DNA from 2 places in the Thioalkalivibrio sp. AKL10 genome. Region 1 is predicted to be linked to the other one. Evidence: predicted binding sites of a transcription regulator. Region 1 holds the regulator's gene; the other holds the start of a gene.

What was found. The regulator sigma-54, encoded in region 1, starts transcription at its own class of promoters, with help from an activator protein. The targets are predictions, from matches to a motif close to TGGCANGNTNCNTGCTT.
Region 2: the regulator sigma-54 is predicted to act here: its motif matches at 7,521-7,537, upstream of G333_RS0103250 (PEP-CTERM sorting domain-containing protein).

Annotation. Positions count from the first base shown of each region.
Region 1 covers NZ_KB907142.1:321,950-332,100, forward strand. Annotated here, with positions in the region: gene G333_RS0101560 (hypothetical protein) at 1-95, opposite strand, end outside; gene G333_RS0101565 (LLM class flavin-dependent oxidoreductase) at 174-1,274, shown strand; gene G333_RS0101570 (NAD-dependent epimerase/dehydratase family protein) at 1,286-2,218, shown strand; gene G333_RS0101575 (calcium/sodium antiporter) at 2,276-3,253, shown strand; gene G333_RS0101580 (KpsF/GutQ family sugar-phosphate isomerase) at 3,250-4,227, shown strand; gene G333_RS0101585 (HAD family hydrolase) at 4,227-4,766, shown strand; gene lptC (LPS export ABC transporter periplasmic protein LptC) at 4,763-5,344, shown strand; gene lptA (lipopolysaccharide transport periplasmic protein LptA) at 5,325-5,864, shown strand; gene lptB (LPS export ABC transporter ATP-binding protein) at 5,861-6,631, shown strand; gene G333_RS0101605 (RNA polymerase factor sigma-54) at 6,720-8,204, shown strand; gene hpf (ribosome hibernation-promoting factor, HPF/YfiA family) at 8,221-8,559, shown strand; gene G333_RS0101615 (PTS sugar transporter subunit IIA) at 8,563-9,030, shown strand; gene hprK (HPr(Ser) kinase/phosphatase) at 9,079-10,110, shown strand; gene rapZ (RNase adapter RapZ) at 10,118-10,151, shown strand, end outside.
Region 2 covers NZ_KB907142.1:681,930-692,080, reverse strand. Annotated here, with positions in the region: gene prsR (PEP-CTERM-box response regulator transcription factor) at 1-702, shown strand, start outside; gene prsT (XrtA/PEP-CTERM system TPR-repeat protein PrsT) at 714-3,557, shown strand; gene G333_RS0103260 (PEP-CTERM sorting domain-containing protein) at 4,313-5,269, opposite strand; gene G333_RS0103255 (hypothetical protein) at 5,782-6,342, shown strand; gene G333_RS0103250 (PEP-CTERM sorting domain-containing protein) at 6,468-7,430, opposite strand; gene G333_RS0103245 (RND family transporter) at 8,184-10,151, opposite strand, start outside.

The DNA.
Region 1 (10,151 bases):
GGCAGGTCCTCGGGGAAGAAGTCGTCCCACCAGTCCTCGCCCGGAGCCGCAACCCCGGCCGCCTGCAATACCAGTGCCTCGTAATCCTGCGACATGCCCCAACCTCCACGGCGTAACCGCATCTTTGCGCGGATTGCTTGTATCACCTGCGAGCGCGCGGCACAGTTGGCGCCATGCGTTTCGACCTGTTCCACGAGCTCTCGGTACCGGACTTCCTGCAGACCTCCGAAGCGGAGGTGCTGGAGAACACCCTGCGCCTGTGGGAGCGCGCCGATCGTCTCGGCTTCGGCACCGCCTGGCTGGTGGAGCACCACCTGATGCCGGAATTTTCCCACTCCACCGCGCCGGACCTGGTGCTGGCCGCGGCCAGCCAGCGCACCAAACGCCTGCGCCTGGGGCTGGGCGTGGTCCCCCTGCCCTACCACCACCCCCTGCGGGTGGCGCAACGCGTCGGCATGCTCGACCAGCTCTCCGGCGGACGCCTGGATCTGGGCATCGGACGCGGTTTCTCGCCGCGCGAATATGCCACATTCGGGGCCGAGATGAGCGAGTCCCGCGCGCGGGTCGATGCCGGGCTGGATGCGCTGCGCCAGGCCTTCGCCACCGGCCGCATCACCCAGGACGGGCCGTTCCATCACCTGGACGACGTGCCCGTGATGCCGCGCCCGGTGCAGGCCCCGCACCCGCCGATCTGGACCGCCGCGGTCAGCCCGGAGTCCTTCACCTGGGCGGCGGAGCAGGGCATCGGCGCGCTGGCCGGGCCATTCAAGCCCTGGCAGATGATCCGCGAGGACATCCGCCTGTACCACGAGGCCTGGGACGCGACACGCACGGACGTCGCCCACCCGCCCCGGGTCGGCATGACCCTGGGGGTTCTGTGCCTGCCGGACGGCAAGCGCGCCCGGCGCGAGGCCAAGCCGGCCTTCGAGTGGTTCTATCGCCACATGTTCCAGCAGACCCTGCCGGTGCTGGAACGCCTGATCGAGGGCTACGACTATTACCGCTCGCTCGGCCGCTTCCGCCATCTGGTCAAGGCCGGGATCAACCTGAAGGTCCTCGACATGCTGGGCATGACGCTCGTCGGCACCCCCGCCGAGTGTCGTGAACGCATCGAGGGCCTGCGCGAAGCCGGGGTCGACCAGGTCCTGCTCGCCTTCGGCGCCGGGGCCGTTCCGCATGCACTGGCCGAGGAGTCCATGGACTGCTTCGCGGAAGAGGTCATGCCCGCGTTTGCCGACCCCGCCCCGGCCACCGTCGCCCGCACCGCGACCTGAGCGAAACACGGATGCACGTCGCCGTGACCGGCGCCGCCGGGCGCCTGGGGCAAGTCCTGCTGCCCGCCCTGGCACGCGCGCCGACGATTGAACACATCCTCGCTCTGGACCGGGCCGCGCCGGCGCTGCCTCCCCCCGAAAACGGCACCGTTATCGAGGCCCGGGTACTCGACCTGGCGCAGCTCCAGCCGGACGACCTGGCCGGGGTGGACACCCTGGTGCACCTGGCCTTTCAGTTGATGGGCGGTCACGGGGGACGCCGCCGGCATGACCGAACCTGGGTCCGCCAGCAGAATGTCGCCCTGAGCCAGCGGGTGTTCCACGCGGCGGTGACCGCCGGTGTACGCCACATCGTGTTTCTGTCCAGCGCGGCGGTCTACGGCCCCTGGCCGGACAGCCCGCAGCCGCTCCGCGAGGACCATCCCACCCGGCCGCGCTTCCCCTATGCCGAAGACAAGGTCGCCGTGGAGCAGGCCCTGCTCGCGCTCGCCCGGGAATACCCCGAGTGCCAGGTGACCCTCCTGCGCCCGCCCGCGATCGTCGGCCCGAACGCCCACCCGCTGTTGCTGCAGATCGCCCGCGGGCGGCTGTATCCCGCCGGGGGCGAACAGCCAGTGCAGATCCTGTGGGAGGACGATGCCGCCGCCGCGATCGTGCGCAGCATCACAACGCGCACCGCGGGGATCTTCAACCTGGGGGCCGAACCTGCCTGGTCGCTACGGGCGATGGCGCGCCACCAGCGGCGCTGGGGGATCCCGGTGCCACTGCGGCTGATCCGCACCCTGCACCCGCTGGCCTGGCGCCTGACCGCCCGCGCCGGGGACCCCGGCTGGGTCCACGGGCTGGACGGCCCGCTGGTGCTGGACTGCACCCGCGCCCGCGAGCAGCTCGGCTGGACACCTCAGGTGGCGACCGCCGAGTGTCTGGAGCGCCTGCGCCGCTGAAACCGCAACCCGATCGGCTACAATCGCGGGCCTGACCCTCGCCGGACCTGACTGTCCATGGTGCTACCCGTTGTCGCCATCATCGGCGGGCTGATCCTGCTGACCTGGAGCGCCGACCGCTTCGTGTTCGGCGCCTCGGCCCTGGCCCGCGGTCTGGGCGTCAGCCCGCTGATCATCGGCCTGACCATCGTCGCCTTCGGGACCTCGGCCCCGGAGATCGTGGTCTCGATCCTCGCCAGCCTGCAGGGCAACCCGGGGCTGGCGGTGGGCAACGCCATCGGCTCCAACATCGCCAATATCGCGCTGGTGCTCGGCGCCGCGGCCCTGGTCGCGCCGCTGGCGATCGGGCGCGGCATGGTCCGGCGCGAACTGCCGATTCTCCTGCTGGTCAGCTTCGGCGTGCTGCTCCTGCTGGTGGACGGCGAACTGGGTCGACTGGAAGGCATCGGGTTGCTGGCTGGACTGGTCGCATTCACCGTCTGGATGGCCGTCAGTGCGCGGCGCGCCCGGCCGGCCCCACATGACGACACCCCCGAGGTGGTGCGCGGCATGGTCGAGACGATCCCGGAGGGCAGCCACCTCGCCCCCGCCATCGCCTGGCTGGTCTTCGGACTGCTGTTCCTTCTGGCCAGCAGCCAGGCCCTGGTCTGGGGCGCGGTCGAGATCGCCGAGCAACTGGGGATCAGCGACCTGATCATCGGCCTGACCATCGTTGCGGTGGGCACCAGCTTGCCCGAGCTGGCCACCTCGGTGGTCGCCGCCTTCCGCCGCGAGGCCGGGCTGGCGATCGGGAACGTGGTCGGCTCCAATCTGTTCAACCTGCTGGCGGTACTGGCGGTGCCGGCCCTGATCGCGCCGCTGGCAATCGACGCCGACGTGCTGACGCGCGACTATCCGGTGATGCTGGCATTGACGGTGGCCCTGCTCCTGATCGCGCTGGGGCGCCGCGGGCAGATCCTGCGCTGGCAGGGCGCCCTTCTCCTCGTCGCCTTCGCAAGCTACCTTGTCTACCTGGGAATTACGGCTACCGCATGAACTTCAACCCCGAAACCACCCGTACACTGGCGCTGGCCGTCCTCAATGACGAGGCCGAGGCCGTGCGCAACCTCGCCCAGCGCATCGACGATCACTTCCTCGAGGCCTGCCGCTGCATCCTCGCGTGCAAGGGCCGCGTGATCGTCACCGGCATGGGCAAGTCCGGGCACATCGGCAGCAAGCTGGCCGCGACCCTGGCCTCCACCGGCACGCCGGCCTTCTTCGTGCACCCGGGCGAGGCCAGTCACGGCGATCTCGGCATGATCACCCGCGAGGACGTGGTCATCGCGCTGTCGAACTCCGGCGAGACCGACGAGATCATCACCATCCTGCCGCTGATCCGGCGCCTGGGCGTACCGCTGATCGCGATGACCGGCAACCCCGGATCGCGCCTCGGCGCGGATGCCACCGTACACCTGGATGTCAGCGTCGAACGCGAGGCTTGCCCGCTGGGCCTGGCCCCCACCTCCAGCACCACCGCGGCGTTGGCGATGGGCGATGCCCTGGCCGTCGCGGTGCTGGACGCACGCGGCTTTACCGCCAACGACTTTGCCCGCTCGCACCCCGGCGGTCGCCTTGGCCGGCGCCTGCTGGTGCATGTCGCCGACATCATGCATACCGGAGGCGCGATCCCGCGCATCACCCCGGACGCCCCACTCAAGGACGCCCTGTTCGAGATCACCCGCAAGGGTCTGGGGCTGGTGATCATCACCGACGGTGACGATCACATCCAGGGCGTGTTCACCGATGGCGACCTGCGCCGCACCCTGGACGCCGGGCACAGCCTGGACGGCCTGACCATCGGCGAGGCCATGACCACCGGCGGCTACACTGCGCAGCCCGACTGGCTGGCCGCAGAGGCCCTGGAGACCATGGAAAGCCGGCGCATCAGTGCCCTGCCCGTCACCGACGCCGAGCAACACCTGGTCGGCGTGATCAACATGCACGACCTGCTGCGCGCCGGGGTGGCGTGATGAACCTGGATGCCACCACTCTGCGCACCCACCAGCAGGCCGTTCGCCTGCTGATCCTGGACGTGGACGGCGTTCTAACCGACGGCAGCCTGTTCCTCGGCGACGGCGGCGAGCAGTACAAGGCCTTCAACAGCCGCGACGGCCACGGTATCCGTCTGGCCCTGGACGGCGGGATCGAGATCGCCATCCTGACCGGGCGCACCTCCGGGGTCGTCGAACACCGCATGCGCGACCTGGGTGTGGAGCATCTGATCCAGGGCCGCCGCGACAAGGGCGAGGCCCTGCACGAACTGCTGCAGCGCACCGGCCACGACCCCGCCGAAGCGGCCTTCATGGGCGACGACATCGTGGATCTACCAGCGATGCAGCGGGTCGGCCTCGGGATCGCGGTCGGCGACGCCCACCCGCTGGTGTGCCAGCATGCCCAGTGGGTGACCGAGGCCCATGGTGGGCGCGGGGCCGTGCGCGAGGCCTGCGAGGGCCTGCTGGCCGCGCAGGGCCGGCTCGACGCGCTGTTCGAGACCTACCTGAACGGATGAGCCGCAGGATTCGCAGCCGACTCGGATGGGCCCTGGCCGTGCTCGCATTCGCGTCCGCGCCCCTGGCGCAGGCCGAGGTAAGTCCGCCCGAGGGCGAGGTCACGCTGCAGATTGACGGCTTCACCCTGCATGCCACCGGCGACGACGGCGAACTGAGCCATCGTCTGCGCGGCACCCGCCTGCGCGAGTTTGGACGTGACGGCCCCCAATGGGTGGACGACCCGGACCTCGACCTGTTCGCCGAAGGCGGTATCGAATGGCGCTGGACTGCCCCTGCCGCGCTGCATCAACCGGCCGCCGCGACCCTGGACCTGGTGGGCCCCACCCACGGCGTACAGCCGCCCCGCGGCGAACGCGTGGAGACCATCATCGATTCGCGGGATGTTCGCGTCGCCACCGACACCATGGTCGCCACTTCGGATGCCCTTTCCACCCTGAACCAGCCGGGCCTGTTCCAGCGCGGCACCGGTCTGCGCGTGGACTCGCAAGGGGATACCATAGAGTTGTTCCATGACGTGTACTCGCTCTACAGCGAGACGAGCGAGGAGGATCCCGCGCATGACCCCGAATCCCCATAGCCTTCGCCACCGTCCGGGCCAATCGGGTGCCCGCGTGGCGGCGTTTCTGCTGCTCGCCCTGCTGGCCACGCCCGCGTTCGCCCAGCAGGGCTCGGGCCCGGCGCTGCCGGTGGAGATCACTGCCGACCGCGCGGAGATGGACGAACGCCAGGGGCTGGGGACCTACACCGGCGACGTGATCGTGATCCGCGGCGACATGACCCTGGAGGCCGACAAGGTCTACGTGCGCACCCGCGATCGCCGCCCCTACGAAATGGAGGCCCACGGCGAGCCGGCACGCCTGGAATCACCCGATCCGGAAACCGGGGAGATGCGCATAGCCACAGCGCTGCGCATCGACTACCTGCTGAACGAGGACCGCATGATCCTCACCGACCAGGCCCATGTGGTTACCGCCAGCGAAGAGGCGCGCGGCAAACGCATCACCTATGACCTGACGACCGACGTGATCGAGGCCGAACGCGGCGAAGGCGACAGCGAGCGCGTGCGCATCACCATCCAGCCGCGCGACGACGAATGAACGCCACAGCCCCCAGCCCATCCGCCACACGGGCACAAACCAACGACCGCCTGATCGGACGCGAGCTGACCAAGCGCTACGGCCAGCGCACGGTGCTGGACCAGGTGGACGTCGACCTCGCGCCCGGCGAGGTGGTCGGCCTGCTGGGCCCGAACGGAGCCGGCAAGACCACCTGCTTCTACAGCCTGGTCGGGCTGATCCGCCCCAATGCCGGGCGCATCACCCTGGGCGAACGCGATATCACCCGCGCGCCCATCCACGTGCGCGCGCGCGCCGGCCTCGGCTACCTGCCGCAGGAGGCCTCGATCTTTCGCCGCCTGAGCGTGTGGGACAACCTGCAGGCCGTGCTCGAGCTGCGCCCCGGACTCGATCGCCACGAGCGCCGGCGCATTGGCGATGCGCTGATCGAGGAGTTCCAGCTCGAGACCGTGCGCCACAGCCCGGGCATCGCGCTGTCCGGCGGCGAACGCCGCCGCGCCGAGATCGCCCGCGCCCTGGCCGGGGATCCGCGCTTCATCTGTCTGGACGAGCCCTTCGCCGGGGTGGATCCGATCTCGGTGGGCGACATCCAGGACGTGATTCGGCATCTCGCCCAGCGCGGCATCGGCGTACTGATCTCCGATCACAACGTGCGCGAGACCCTCGGCATCTGCCACAGGGCCTATATTCTGAGCGAGGGACGCCTGCTCGCCGCCGGTACACCGGACGAGCTGCTGGCCGATCCCCAGGTGCGCCGGGTCTATCTCGGCGAGAACTTCCGCCTGTGAAAGCGCCCCATATGCGGCCCGGTCGGTGCACAAACCACAAGGCAGGCTTTAAGATTCCATCAATGCCAACCCTCGCCCCGCATACCCGATGCTGAAACCCGGCCTGAATCTGCAGCTGGGTCAGACGCTGACCATGACCCCGCAACTGCAGCAGGCGATCCGCCTGTTGCAGCTGTCCACGCTCGAGCTCCAGGTGGAGATCCAACAGGCGCTGGAGAGCAACCCCATGCTCGAACAGGTCGAGGACGAAGATGCCGAGGCCGACACCGAGCGCCTGAACCAGGACGGCGAGCTGGTGGAAGGCGATCGCATGGAGGCCACCACTACCAGCGACGACGTGATCCCCGAGGAACTGACGACCGACAGCCGCTGGGACGACATCTACGAGCCGGCCCCGACGCCCAACAAGGGCGTGGATGACCGCGACCCGCTGGAAAACACCAGCGACGACGACGGTGAGGGCCTGCAGGATCACCTGCTGTGGCAGCTGCATCTGAGCCATCTGACACCCCGCGACCAGCGCATCGGGGCAGCCCTGATCGACGCCATCAGCCCCGACGGCTATCTCGAGGGTGACCTGGAAACCCTGGCCGAGACCATCAGCCGAGGCGAGGATGAAACCGTCGGCGTCGACGAGGTCGAGGCAGTGCTCCACTGGATTCAGCAGTGCGACCCGCTGGGGGTCGGCGCGCGCGACCTGCGGGAGTGCCTGGAGATCCAGCTACGCGAACTGGCCCCGGACGCCCCGGCCCGCGAGGCCGCACGGGCGATCCTGGAACACGGCATGGACAGCCTGGGCAAGCGCGACTACAAGGCCCTGCAGCGCCAGTCCGGCGTACGCGACCCGGACGAACTGGCCCGCGCACTGGACCTGATCCGCACCCTGAACCCGCGCCCCGGCGCACAGATCAGCTCCGCCACCTCGGAATACGTGGTCCCGGATGTCTACGTGCGCCATAGCGCCGAGGGCTGGCGCGTGGAGCTGAATCCGGAGATCGCACCGCGTATCCGCATCAACGACCTCTACGCCGGCATGGTGCGCCAGGTCTCGGATGCCCGCGACAGCGCCTTTATGCGCGATCAGCTGCAGGAGGCACGCTGGTTCCTGAAGAGCCTGCACAGCCGCAACGACACCCTGCTGCGGGTCGCCGAGGCGATCGTCCACCGCCAGCAGGGCTTTCTCGAGCATGGCGACGTCGCGATGCAGCCATTGATCCTGCGCGACATTGCCGAGACCCTGGAGATGCACGAATCGACCATCTCGCGGGTTACCACGCAGAAATACATGCACACCCCGCGCGGGGTCTTCGAGTTCAAGTATTTCTTCTCCAGCCATGTCGGCACGAACGATGGCGGCGAGTGTTCCGCCACCGCCATCCGTGCCATGATTCGCGAATTGATTGGCGACGAACCCCCGAACAAGCCGCTCAGCGATGCCCGGCTCGCCCAGGTCCTGTCGGACCGGGGCATCAACGTAGCGCGCCGCACCGTAGCCAAGTACCGCGAGGCGATGCACATCCCTTCATCCAGCGAACGCCGGCAGATGGCCTCGATGCCCACCGGCAGCAAGTAACCAAGGAGTCCTGACCATGCAGATCAACCTGACCGGCCACCACGTGGACATCACCGACGCCCTGCGCGACTACGTCAACGAGAAGTTCGCGAAGCTGGAGCGCCACTTCGACAAGGTCATCGACGTCCACGTCGTGCTGACCCACGAGAAGACCCGGAATCAGCACAACCAGGCCGAAGCCAATCTCCAGGTCAGCGGCAATCACATCCACGCCGAGGCCTCTCACGAGGACATGTATGCCGCGATCGACGCGCTGATCGACAAAGTCGACCGTCAACTGATCAAGCACAAGGAAAAGGTCAAGGACCACCACCGCGCCGAAGGTGCCCAGCGCAACCGCGAGCAGGCCTCCTGATCCATGACGATTGCCGAGTTGATCACCTCCGAGCGCATTGGCCTGCAACCCGAGTGCTCCAGCCAGAAACGGGCCCTGGAGGCCCTGGCGGACCTCCTCGCCGGCGGAGGTGACGGCACGGGACCGGGGAGCAACGCGATCTTCGAGGCCTTGTCCGCGCGCGAAAAACTCGGATCCACCGGTCTCGGCCATGGGGTTGCGATTCCCCATGGCCGCCTGGCCGATCTCGAGGCGCCGCGCGTGGCCGTGCTGCGCCTGGAAAAGGGCGTCGACTTCGACGCCATGGATCACGAGCCGGTCGATATCCTGATCGCACTGCTGGTCCCGGAGGCCGCCACCGGCGACCATCTCGACCTGCTGGCCCAGCTCGCCCGCGGCCTGTCTCAGCCAGACACCATCGGAGCGCTGCGCCGGGCCGGGGACGCGGCGGCCCTGGAACAGGAACTCGTGCGCCGCTTCAGCGAGGACTAAGCCCGTGGAACCCGCCGCCAGCCGCGATTCCGGCGCGCAGCGTCTGCCATGAACGAGGCGCTGGGAGAAGGCGGAATCGCCCGCGACATCAACGTGGAGAGCCTGATCCAGGCCATGGGAAACCGCCTGGATCTTCGCTTCGTACACGGCGAACACGCAGCACCCGACCGCAAGCTGGTCGGCGACGACGGGGACGACCTGCCGCTGGCCGGCCATCTCAACCTGATCCGGCCCAACCGCATCCAGATCATCGGCGACTTCGAGGCCCGCTACATCTCCAGCCTCAGCGCCACCCAATGCAACGACCTGATCCTGGAGATGGCCCGCACTGGGACCACCGCGGTGATCTTCGCCGAGGACACCTGTCCGTTCTCGGAGATGCCCGACGCCCCGCAGGAGGCGCTGCCGCTAATCCTGTGCTCCAGCACCAGCAGCCACGAGATCATCTCGCTGCTGCGCTATTTCCTGCAGCAGCGCCTGGCCCATTTCGAAGTGCGCCACGGCGTGTTCATGGAGATCCTCGGGATCGGGGTGCTGATCAGCGGTGCCTCCAGCGTCGGCAAGAGCGAGGTCGCACTGGAACTAATCTCGCGCGGGCACCGCCTGATCGCCGACGATGCCCCCGAGTTCGCGCGCATTGCGCCCGACATCGTGCGCGGCCACTGCCCGGCCCTGCTCCAGGACCTGCTCGAGGTGCGCGGTCTTGGGGTGCTCAACATCCGCGCCATGTACGGCGATTCCGCGATCAAGGGCGGCAAGTACCTGCGCCTGATCATCGACCTGCGCGATCATGGCGAACCCTCGCCGGTCCCCGATGACCGGCTGAACGGGCGCCGCGGCGAGATCGATATCCTCGGCCTGCGCGTCCCCTTGATCAGCCTGCCGATCGCGCCGGGGCGCAACATCGCAGTGATGATCGAGGCGGCCGTGCGCAACCACATGCTGCACATGCAGGGCTATATCGCTGGCGACGACCTGCGCGCACGCCAGCGCCGCCAGATGAGCGGCGAGACGGAGGAGCCGCCCTACCATCGCGCGGTGCCCGCCACTACGGTCCCCAACCCGGACCCGGAGGGCTGAATCGGCCATGCGCCTGCTAATCGTCAGTGGCCTGTCCGGGT
Region 2 (10,151 bases), 360 kb from region 1:
TTCGGCTACGAGAAGGGCGCCTTCACCGGTGCTACCCGCCAGACCATCGGCAAGATCGAACACGCCGACAAGGGCACGTTGTTCCTGGACGAGATCGGCGATCTTCCGCAGAGCCTGCAGGCCAAGCTCCTGCGCTTTCTGCAGGAGCGCACGGTCGAGCGCCTGGGCGGGCGCAACGAGATCCCGGTGGATGTGCGCATCATCGGTGCGACCAATCAGGACCTCCAGGCGCTGATCCGCTCGGGCGATTTTCGCGAGGACCTGTTCTATCGCATTAGCGAGATCGCCATCGACATCCCCCCGGTCCGCGAACGTCAGGGTGACGCAACCCTGTTGGCGCATGCGCTTCTGGAACGCTTCGCCCGCGAGCAGGGCAAACCCCGCCGCGGCTTCACTGCCGATGCGCTGCGGGCGATCGAGGGCCACAGCTGGCCCGGCAACGTGCGCGAGATGGAGAACCTGATCCGGCGCGCCGTAATCATGGCCGACGGCAATCTGGTGACCGCGGAAGACCTCGGCTTGCAGGACCGGGATCAGGATCCGCCGCCGGAGCGCCTGCGCGAGGCCCGTGACCGGGCCGAATATCAATCCGTAATCAAGGCGATGGGGCGCACGAACGGCAACATTGCCCAGGCAGCCGACACTCTCGGCATTACCCGTCCAACGCTCTACGGCCTGCTCGACAAGTACGGGCTCAGATGAGGAGCACCATAGTGACTACCCGATACATGCAAGAAGACGCCGGGCTCGCCCGGCCCCGCCCCATCCGGATCCCGAACGGGCGGCTGAAGCCCCTGGCCCTGGCCGTGGTGCTGGCCACCGGTGTCGGTCTGGCCGGCTGCGACCAGATCGGGGCGGGCAGCGAACAGGACTACCTCGAACGCGCCCAGGCCCTGCAGGAGAAGGGCGACTACCAGGGCGCGCGCATCGAGTACCGCAATGCCCTGCAGCTGAATACCGATGCCCCGGCCACTCGGCAAAGGCTCGGGGTGGTGTACCTGCAGTTGAACAACCCCGAGGAGGCGCTGCGTCAGCTGGAGCGGGCGCAGTCGCTCGGGATCCCGGACGCTCAGGTGGCGTTGCCGCTGGCCGAGGCGTGGTTCGCGACCGATCGTTTTGCGCGCATTCGTGAGCAGGAGGTGCCAGAGGACCTGGCGGCGGAGGAACGGCCGCGGCTGCACGCCTTGCGGGCCGTCGCCTTCGCGGCCGTCGGCGAGCGGGAGGCGGCGGAAGGCGAACTGGCGCAGATTGGAGAGCGCGAGCAGGAGCCGCTACAGGCCCTGGCGCAGGCCCACCTGTCGATGGCCCAGGGCGATGCCGAGCACGCGATCGCATCCCTGGAGCAGGCCCTTGAACTGCAGCCCGAGCTGGGACAGGCCTGGAGTCTCCTGGGCGAGTATCGGCGCATCACCGGCGACCCCGAGGGTGCGGAAGAGGCCTTCAGCCGGGCCATCGAAGTCCGCCCGGCCTCGGGGCGCGATCACATGGCGCGGGCGATGGTGCGTCTGAATGCCGGTGATTACGAGGGTGCGCGGGCGGATGTCGACGGCCTGAAGCAAGGCGGCTCGTCGCATCCGGGCGTGCATTATCTGGACGGGATGCTCCTGATGGAGCAGGAGCGGCATAGCGAAGCACGGGCGAGTTTCGAGCAGGCCCTGGCCGGCAATCGCTCCTACAGCCCGGCGCTTCTGGGCCTCGGCCTGGCTCATCGCAGTCTCGGCAACATGGAGCAGGCCGAACACAACCTCAATCGTCATGTTCAGGAGAGCCCCGGATCGCTGCAGGGCATTCGTACGCTGACGGCGATCTATCTGGAACAGGATCGCGTGGAGGATGCCCTGCAGTTCGTGGAGCGGGCGAGCCGTGACTACACCGGCGAGCCGGCCGACATGGCCGAGCTGCGCGGGCGACTGCTGCTGGTTGCCGGCGATTCCGAAGCCGGCATCGATGCGTTGCGCGACGCGGCGGCGTCGAGCCCGGGTTCGCAGGGTCTCCAGGAATTGCTGGCGGTGGCGCTGCTCCGGGGCGGGGAGACGGAAGAAGGTCTGGATGCGCTGCGCGCCGCCGGAGGCGGCGAGGCCTCGGCCCAGCAGGTGGATACCACGCTGGTGCTGTACCTGTTGCAGACAGGACGCTACGACGAGGCACTCGAGCGGGCACAGCGTCTGCAGGAGCTCCAGCCGGAAGCGGCCGGTCCGCTGAGCCTGCAGGGCGCTGCCCTGATGGGGCTGGGGCGAACCGACGAGGCCCGGGCGGCCTTCCGCGAGGGCGTCGCGCTGGACCCGGACGATATATCCGTGGCGATGAACCTCGCTGGCCTGGAACTCCAGGTCGGCAATCGCGGGGCGGCGCGCGAGGTGCTGGAAGCGATCCAGGAGCGTGACCCGGGGCATGCCCGTTCGGCCCAGCGCCTGGCCAACATGAGCCTGCAGGATGGCGACCACCAGGGGGCGGCGCGCTGGCTGCAAACGGCCATCGATTCGCAGCCCGAGTTGCTGCCGCCGCATCTCACCCTGGCCCAGATCCAGCTTCAGGGCGGCCAACCGGAGCAGGCCCTGCAGACGCTCCTGGCCGCGCGTGAACATCACCCCGGGAATCCGGACCTGCTGTATGCGCTGGCGGACGTCCAGCAGAGTCTCAATCGTCCGGATGACGCGGTGACCAGTCTCGCGGAGGCCGTCGAACAGGCGCCGGACAACGTGAACCTGCGCCTCGCCCTGGCTCGCGCGCATGCGCAGGCCGGTGACGATGCCGCGATCGAGAGCACGCTTCGCGAGCTCCTGGAGCAGCAGCCGGACCACTACCGGGCCCGTCTGCTTCTGGCCCGGGGCCTGCTCAATCAGGAACGCATGAGCGATGCCGAGCCCCATCTGGCGCGCCTGGAGGAGCTCTACGAGAACCGCAGCGAGGTCCAGGCCTTGCTGGGCCGCGCCGCCATGCAGCGGGACGACCCAGCCGCCGCCGTGCGGCATTACCGGGCCGCACTGGCGGACCCGGGTTCGCAACGTCGGGACTGGGTGCATGCACTGGCGGAGGCGCAGCGCGAAGCCGGGGATGGCGATGCGGGACGGGCCACGCTGGCCGCCTGGCTGGATGAAAATCCGCAGGACCTGGCGACATGGCATATCCACGCGGCGCAGCAGATGGCGGCGGACGACCGGTCCGGAGCGGTGGATTCGTACCGTCGGATCGTCGAGCAGGATGGCGACGACGTGATTGCGCTCAACAACCTCGCATGGTCGTTGCGCGAGAGTGATACCCGGCAGGCGCTGGAACATGCGCGCCGGGCCGCCGAGCTCGCACCGGAGGCGGCTCCGGTGCTGGACACCCTGGGCGCGGTGCTGATCCACGCCGGTGAGCATGCAGAGGCCGCAGACATCCTTGGCCGTGCCAGCGAACTTGCCCCGGATGACCCGGGCATTCAGTACCACCTGGCCTGGGCGGAAAGCGAACAGGGCGAGCAGGATGCCGCCGCTGAACGCCTGCGTCGCGTGCTGGACGGGCACGACCAGTTCCCTCAGCGGGCGGATGCCGAGGCGTTGCTCGACCGCTTGTAGACCCGGCACGAACCGGTCGTCGATCAAGGGGGCTGCCGAGAGCAGCCCCTTTTTTGTGTGCGTCAGCCTGGTCGCCGCACATCCATCCGTCCGGCCGGTCCTGCGATCCCGGGTCGACCCGGACATTGCTTCGTTGGCTGGTTTCTGACGGCTGCGCTCGGCCGGGGGGGGGGCGCTCGCGGCGGTCGGCTCGGCCCGCGACAGGATGTCGGCGGGGATGAGTCAATGCCACGATTTCGGGGCCGGGTTATCCGTCCCCTCGACTTATGGCCCACTGCCATGATCCTGGTGTCTTCGCAGGTGCCTGGGAGACGCTGATGAATGTGCCGGCATCGCGGTGATGCCCCGTGTATCCCGAGACTCGGCGCGGCGCGCAGTCCGGTCGTGGTACCGGCCCGTTTGCATCTTGGTCGGGGTGCAGCGGGGGCTCGGGCATACGGGGCGCTAGCCTTACACGCCTTCGAAGGACGGGGCTCGAGTTCGAGTGGTGCATTGATAGTCTTGCCCTTGCAGGCCAGGCGGACATCCGAAGGGGGGATCGTCGGTCCGGGGTGGTGGTGCGAGTCCGAACATGGGCAGTCGCCGGATGATTGCCGGGGGTGGCGGGAGAGGGGTTGGCCGGTTCGCACGAGGGTCCATGAGAGCCGTAGTACCGGGCCCGGATCGCGGAACAAAAAAAGGGCTCCCCGAAGGGAGCCCTCAACTCGATGCCCCGGGGGGAGGGCCGTCAAGACTAGAAATCGTTCTAGCGTCGGTTATGCGGCCTGGCGGTAGGCGGAGCGGCGGCGGATGCCACCGACCCCGATGAAGCCGGCCAGGATCAGCAGGGACAGGCCCATCAGCGCCAGGGTGCCCGGTTCCGGCACTGCGAAGCGCAGGCTGCCATCGTGGGTGGACTGGGTTTCGCTGAACAGGGTCTGGCCGTCGCGGGTGTCGCCGTACGGGTTGTTGGCATCGTCACCGAAGAAGGTCTCCGGCGGCGGTTCCTGGATGGTGCCGGCGCTGGCGAAGGCCGTGACCTGGAAGGTCGGGGCGCCTTCCTCGTCCGCGATCAGGTCGGCGAAGTCGATGCCGTCGCTGGTGAACCAGAAGCCCGGCAGCACCATGTCCACCTGGAATTCGAAGGTGAAGGTCCCTTCGATGAAGGCCCCGCCCTGGCTGTCGAATTCCAGGATGCTGTTGCCGGATTTCAGGCCCATCTCCATGACCAGTTCGCCGTCGGTGTAGTGTGCCCTTGCCCCTTCATAGTCCTGACCGAAACCGGGGGTCGGTTCGGCCATGAACAGCGAAAAGCAGCAACCGACCCCGGTGTAATCAGCGGTGACGACGTAATTGCCGCCGACTGTATCGGTGCCGGTTACCACACCGCGGAGTTCGTCCCAGAGGAGCCCCATGGAGTAGTCGTTGCCAAGGATGTCGCCGGTCTGGGGCGCGGCCGCGTTGGTGACGGTCCGGTAGGACGTGGCATCACCGTACCCGCGGTCATAGAACACATCGCCGACCTGAACCGGATTGTCCAGGTCCTGAACGTACTGGAAGGTCTGGGTGTTCAGGTCGAACTGGATCCGGCGGACGTTTTCGACCGAGCCGCTGTAGTTTGCGGTGGCGTCGAGGTTCATGTCGAAGTCGATCGTCTCCGCCGTCGCGGTACTCGCACCTGCGGCGAAAATGCCGACGCAGAGCGAAGCAAGAAGCACTTTTTTCGCGTTCATGGGGTTCTCCTGATGCTCAATTTGAAGCGATTTAACCATCGCCGGGGCTTGGCCTGATGGCCAATTCAGTTGCTGCCGAGTTGTTATAGGCAGACAACGTGCCAAGTTGCACTTCGAGCATTGTGTGTTCGTAAAGCGTTGTTATTTATTGAGAAGAGTTTGATCTTTTCCCGGCGGGTATTGGATTGTTGGCAGCGTGCGGGCGATAGGCCCCAGTTCTGGGACGGAACTGTAAAGGCGGTCGACGGAGGCTGGCGTGGGTTGCGGGCGTCAGGCCGCCGGGCAGGGGGTGGATGGAGAAAAAAGGAAATAAGATCAGAAAGTTGAGGATATTTTTTGGTTGTAAGGCGCATCGACAGGGGGCGTCACAAGAGGTCCCGGGTATTGGCAAAGGATCGGGGTGACGGGTCGACGGGGAGGGGGCGTGATGTGCGGGGGAGCGCGACTACCGAAGGACCGGTCGCGCCTCGCGAGGAGCCATGGGGTCAGGCCGTGCGCGCCCGCGACAGTCGATGCGCGACGACCAGCATGGCGGGAAGTACCAGCAGGTCGAACAGCAGGCCCGCGATCAGGCCGAACACAACCTCAATCGTCATGTTCAGGAGAGCCCCGGATCGCTGCAGGGCATTCGTACGCTGACGGCGGTCTATCTGGAACAGGATCGCGTGGAGGATGCCCTGCAGTTCGTGGAGCGGGCAAGCCGTGACTACACCGGCGAGCCGGCCGACATGGCCGAGCTGCGCGGGCGACTGCTGCTGGTTGCCGGCGATTCCGAAGCCGGCATCGATGCGTTGCGCGACGCGGCGGCGTCGAGCCCGGGTTCGCAGGGTCTCCAGGAATTGCTGGCGGTGGCGCTGCTCCGGGGCGGGGAGACGGAAGAAGGTCTGGATTCGCTGCGCGCCGCCGGAGGCGGCGAGGCCTCGGCCCAGCAGGTGGATACCACAGCTGGTGCTGTACCTGTTGCAGACAGCACGCTTCTCGAGCTCCTCGATCGCATGCTCATCATTCCACCAATCGATGTGCCCACCATGATTGGACCAGCATACTGGACGGTTGGCGGCTGGTTCGCATGAGGGTTCATGACAGCTGTAGTACCGGGCCCGGATCGCGGAACAAAAAAAAGGGCTCCCCGAAGGGAGCCCTCAACTCGATGCCCCGGGGGGAGGGCCATCAAGACTAGAAATCGTTCTAGCGTCGGTTATGCGGCCTGGCGGTAGGCGGAGCGGCGGCGGATGCCACCGACCCCGATGAAGCCGGCCAGGATCAGCAGGGACAGGCCCATCAGCGCCAGGGTGCCCGGTTCCGGCACTGCGAAGCGCAGGCTGCCATCGTGGGTGGACTGGGTTTCGCTGAACAGGGACTGGCCTTCGCGGGTGTCGCCGTACACGTTGTTGACGTCTTCACCGAAGAAGGTCTCCGGCGGCGGTTCCTGGATGGTGCCGGCGCTGGCGAAGGCAGAGACGATGAAGGTCGGATTGCCTTCTTCGTCTTCCAGCAGGTCGGCGAAGTCGATGCCATCGCTGGTGAACCAGAATCCCGGCAGCACGTTCACCACCTCGAATTCGAAGGTGAAGGTGCCTTCGATGAAGGCTCCGCCCTGGCTTTCGAATTCCAGGATGCTGTTGCCGGACTTCAGGGCCATCTCCATGATCTGTTCGCCGGCACTGTAGTGCGCCGCCGCCGCTTCATAGTCCTGACCGAAACCGGGAGTCGTTCCGGACATGAACAGCTGGAAGTTGTCAGTGCCCACCGCGGTGTAGTTGGCGTTGACGATGTAATTGCCGCCAACCGTATCGGTGCCGGTTACCACGCCGCGGAGTTCGTCCCAGAGGAGCCCCATGGAGTAGTCGTTGCCAAGGATGTTGCCGGACTGGGGTGCGGCCGCGTTGGTGGAGGTCCGGTAGGATGTGGCATCGCCGTACCCGCGGTCATAGAACACATCGCCGACCTGAACCGGGTTGTTCGGGTCCTGAATGTACTGGAAGGTCTGAGTGTTCAGGTCGAACTGGATCCGGCGGACGTTTTCGACCGATCCGCTGTAGTTTGCGGTGGCGTCGAGGTTCATGTCGAAGTCGATCACCTCCGCTGCCGTCGCGGTACTCGCACCTGCGGCGAAAATGCCGACGCAGAGCGAAGCAAGAAGTACTTTTTTCGCGTTCAAGGTATTTCTCCTGATGCTCAATTTAAAACGATTCAACCATCGCCGGGGTTTGGCCTGGTGGCCGAGTCTGTTGCTGTCGCAGTTATTACAAAGCAGATGCCGTGCCAATCTTGGGCTTGAGAATTGATAGCTCATAACCCATTGTTTTTGCGATAGATATTTAAGGGGCTTGGCGGCGGGTTTTGCATTCGCCGCCGTGTGCGGGTGGTTTGCCCGCGATCTCGGGGCGGAACTGTAAAGGGGGTCGACGAAGGCTGGCGTGGGTTCGGGGCTTCAGGCCGATGGGCAGGGGTCTATGGGCAAACAGTTCCATAAAATCAGTGACCTGCCGGAAATGGCTACTTGTAAAGCCTATCGACAACGGGCCACGGGAGGCCCTTGGGACCGGCAAAGGACCGGGGCGACGGGCCGTTTGCGAGGGGGCGTGATGTGCGGGGTACGCGAACACCGAAAGACCGGTCGGGTCTGGCGGGCGCGACGGGCCTAGGGAGACGCTGATCAATGCGCACGTCCGCGTTGGTGCCCCATTTTTCCCGAGACAAGGCGCGCAGCGCAGCGCCGTAGTCATTCTACGGTCAAGCGGCGCAACGCAGGATCGGGGAAAATGGGGCCCAACCCCGAAGGGGCTCGGCCGATTTTGCCCGCTGACCGCGTTGCGGCTCGCTCATGTAGGTCGGCTACACTTCACTCGCCGCGCCTTGTCAGCCCGCAAAGTCGACTCGAGCGCGGACGTGCGCATTGATCAGCGTCTCCCTAGGCGGTACGCGCCCGCGACAGTCGATGCGCGACGACCAGCATGGCGGGGAGTACCAGCAGGTCGAACAGCAGGGCCGCGATCAGCCCGAAGGCGGTCAGCCAGCCAAAGGCGGCCGTGGGCTGGAAGTCGGACAGCGCCAGCAGCAGGAACTGAGCCACCAGCACGATGGTGGTGGCGGTAATCGCGCGACCGCTGCGGCGGAAGCTCCGGGCGAGGGCCCAGGCAACCGGGCTGCCACGCCCGCGGCGCTGGCGATAGTTGTGCAGGATGTGGATGGTGTCGTCCACGGCGATCCCGATGGCGACACTGGCAATCATGGCCGTGGCCATGTCCAGCCAGATGCCCAGCAGGCCCATCAGGGCGAAGATCATCGCCACCGGAGCCAGGTTGGGGATCATGCTGAGGAGGGTCAGGGGAACGGAGCGCCACATCAGCAGCATCAGCAGCGTGATCATCGCTGCCACGGCATACAGGCTGTGGAGCTGGCCTTGAATCAGCAGGCGTTCCTGATCCGCAAACAGCCTTGCCATGCCGGCCATGTCCCACTCGAGATCGGTCGGCGGGTTGGCCTCCAGATACCCCCGCAGATCGTCCATCAGCGCGTTGATGGACCGGGCGCCGTGGGCGTTCAGGTTGAGCAGGATGCGGCTGCGTTCGAAGTCGCGGTCCACGGCATCGAACAGATCGCGGCCGTCATAGATGAACAGGTACTGGGCGACTAGGTTGGGGTCGTCGGGGATCCGGCGGTAGTCCGGGTCTTCCTCGTTGAAGGCCCAGTGCATCTCCGCGACCAGGTCCGGCAGGGACAGGCTGTAGTCGACCTCCGGTCGCTGGTCCAGCCAGTGCTGTACGCGCTGGATCGCCTGCAGTCGGCCCGGATCCTGGAGGCTGTCCCAGTCCGGGCCGTCGAACACCACCTCCAGTGCCATCACCCCGGAGAGTTCGCTCTCCACCGCTCGGGTGGCCTGGGTAATCGAGTGGTTGTCGTCAAAGAAGGCGTAGAGATCGGTCTCGACTTCGACGTGCCGGATCTGCGGGATCGCCAGGGCCAACAGGATGGCCGTGGCCAGCAGCACCCACCCAGCCCGGCGGATCGCCAGGTGTGCCGCCAGCGCGGTCACGCGGTCGAGCAGGAGCAATCCGCGCTTGGGCGTGAGCCAGTCGCCGCGGTCCCAGCGTCCCATGATCGCGGGCAGCAGTAGCAGCACAATCGCCGCGGCGAGGAGGACGCCAAAGGCCCCGATCAGGCCAAAGGTCTCGATCGGCCGGATGCTGCTGACTTGCAGCGAGGCAAGCCCCGCCGCGGTGGTCAGCGCCATGAACCACGTGGGCCGGGCCACGGCGGCAAGCGCCGCTTCCACGCGCGCGCGCCCCTGGTGGCCGCGTTGCGCGGCGTGCAGTGTGGCGTTGAAGAAGTGCATCAGCATCGCCACCGTGAGCGCCGTCAGCAAGGGCGGCAGGATGGCGGAGATGAGCGTGAACGGGCGGTCCAGCAGGATCAGCAGGGCGATCGCGGGGCCGGTCACCGCACTGATGGTGGCTGCGGACAGCACGACCACCAGCGGACGCCGGAACAGCCACCACAAGAGCAGGAGGCTCACGGTCATGGTGCCCGGAACCAGGAAGGCGAGGTCCTTGACCATGGCCCGGAGCTGGGCGACATCCAGGGCAATATGTCCGGCAATGGCCGCCAGCTCGTCTTCCAGGTCGTGTGCGCCGATCCGGTCGCGCAGCAGGCGTTCCAGTTGCAGGCGTTGCAGGCTGTTGTCGAGGGCGTGCGGCCGTACGACCACGGCCAGCGCCTCGCCTCCGGTGCCGGCCACCAGTCCGGGGGCGAAGCGATCGCGCAGCACTCGCTCGCGCCATTGTTCCGGGGTGCGTTCGTCCAGTGCCCGGCCGTCGACCAGACGATCCACCGTGAATCCGTCCGCTGTCGCGCGGATGTGATCCAGGGTGGTGACCGA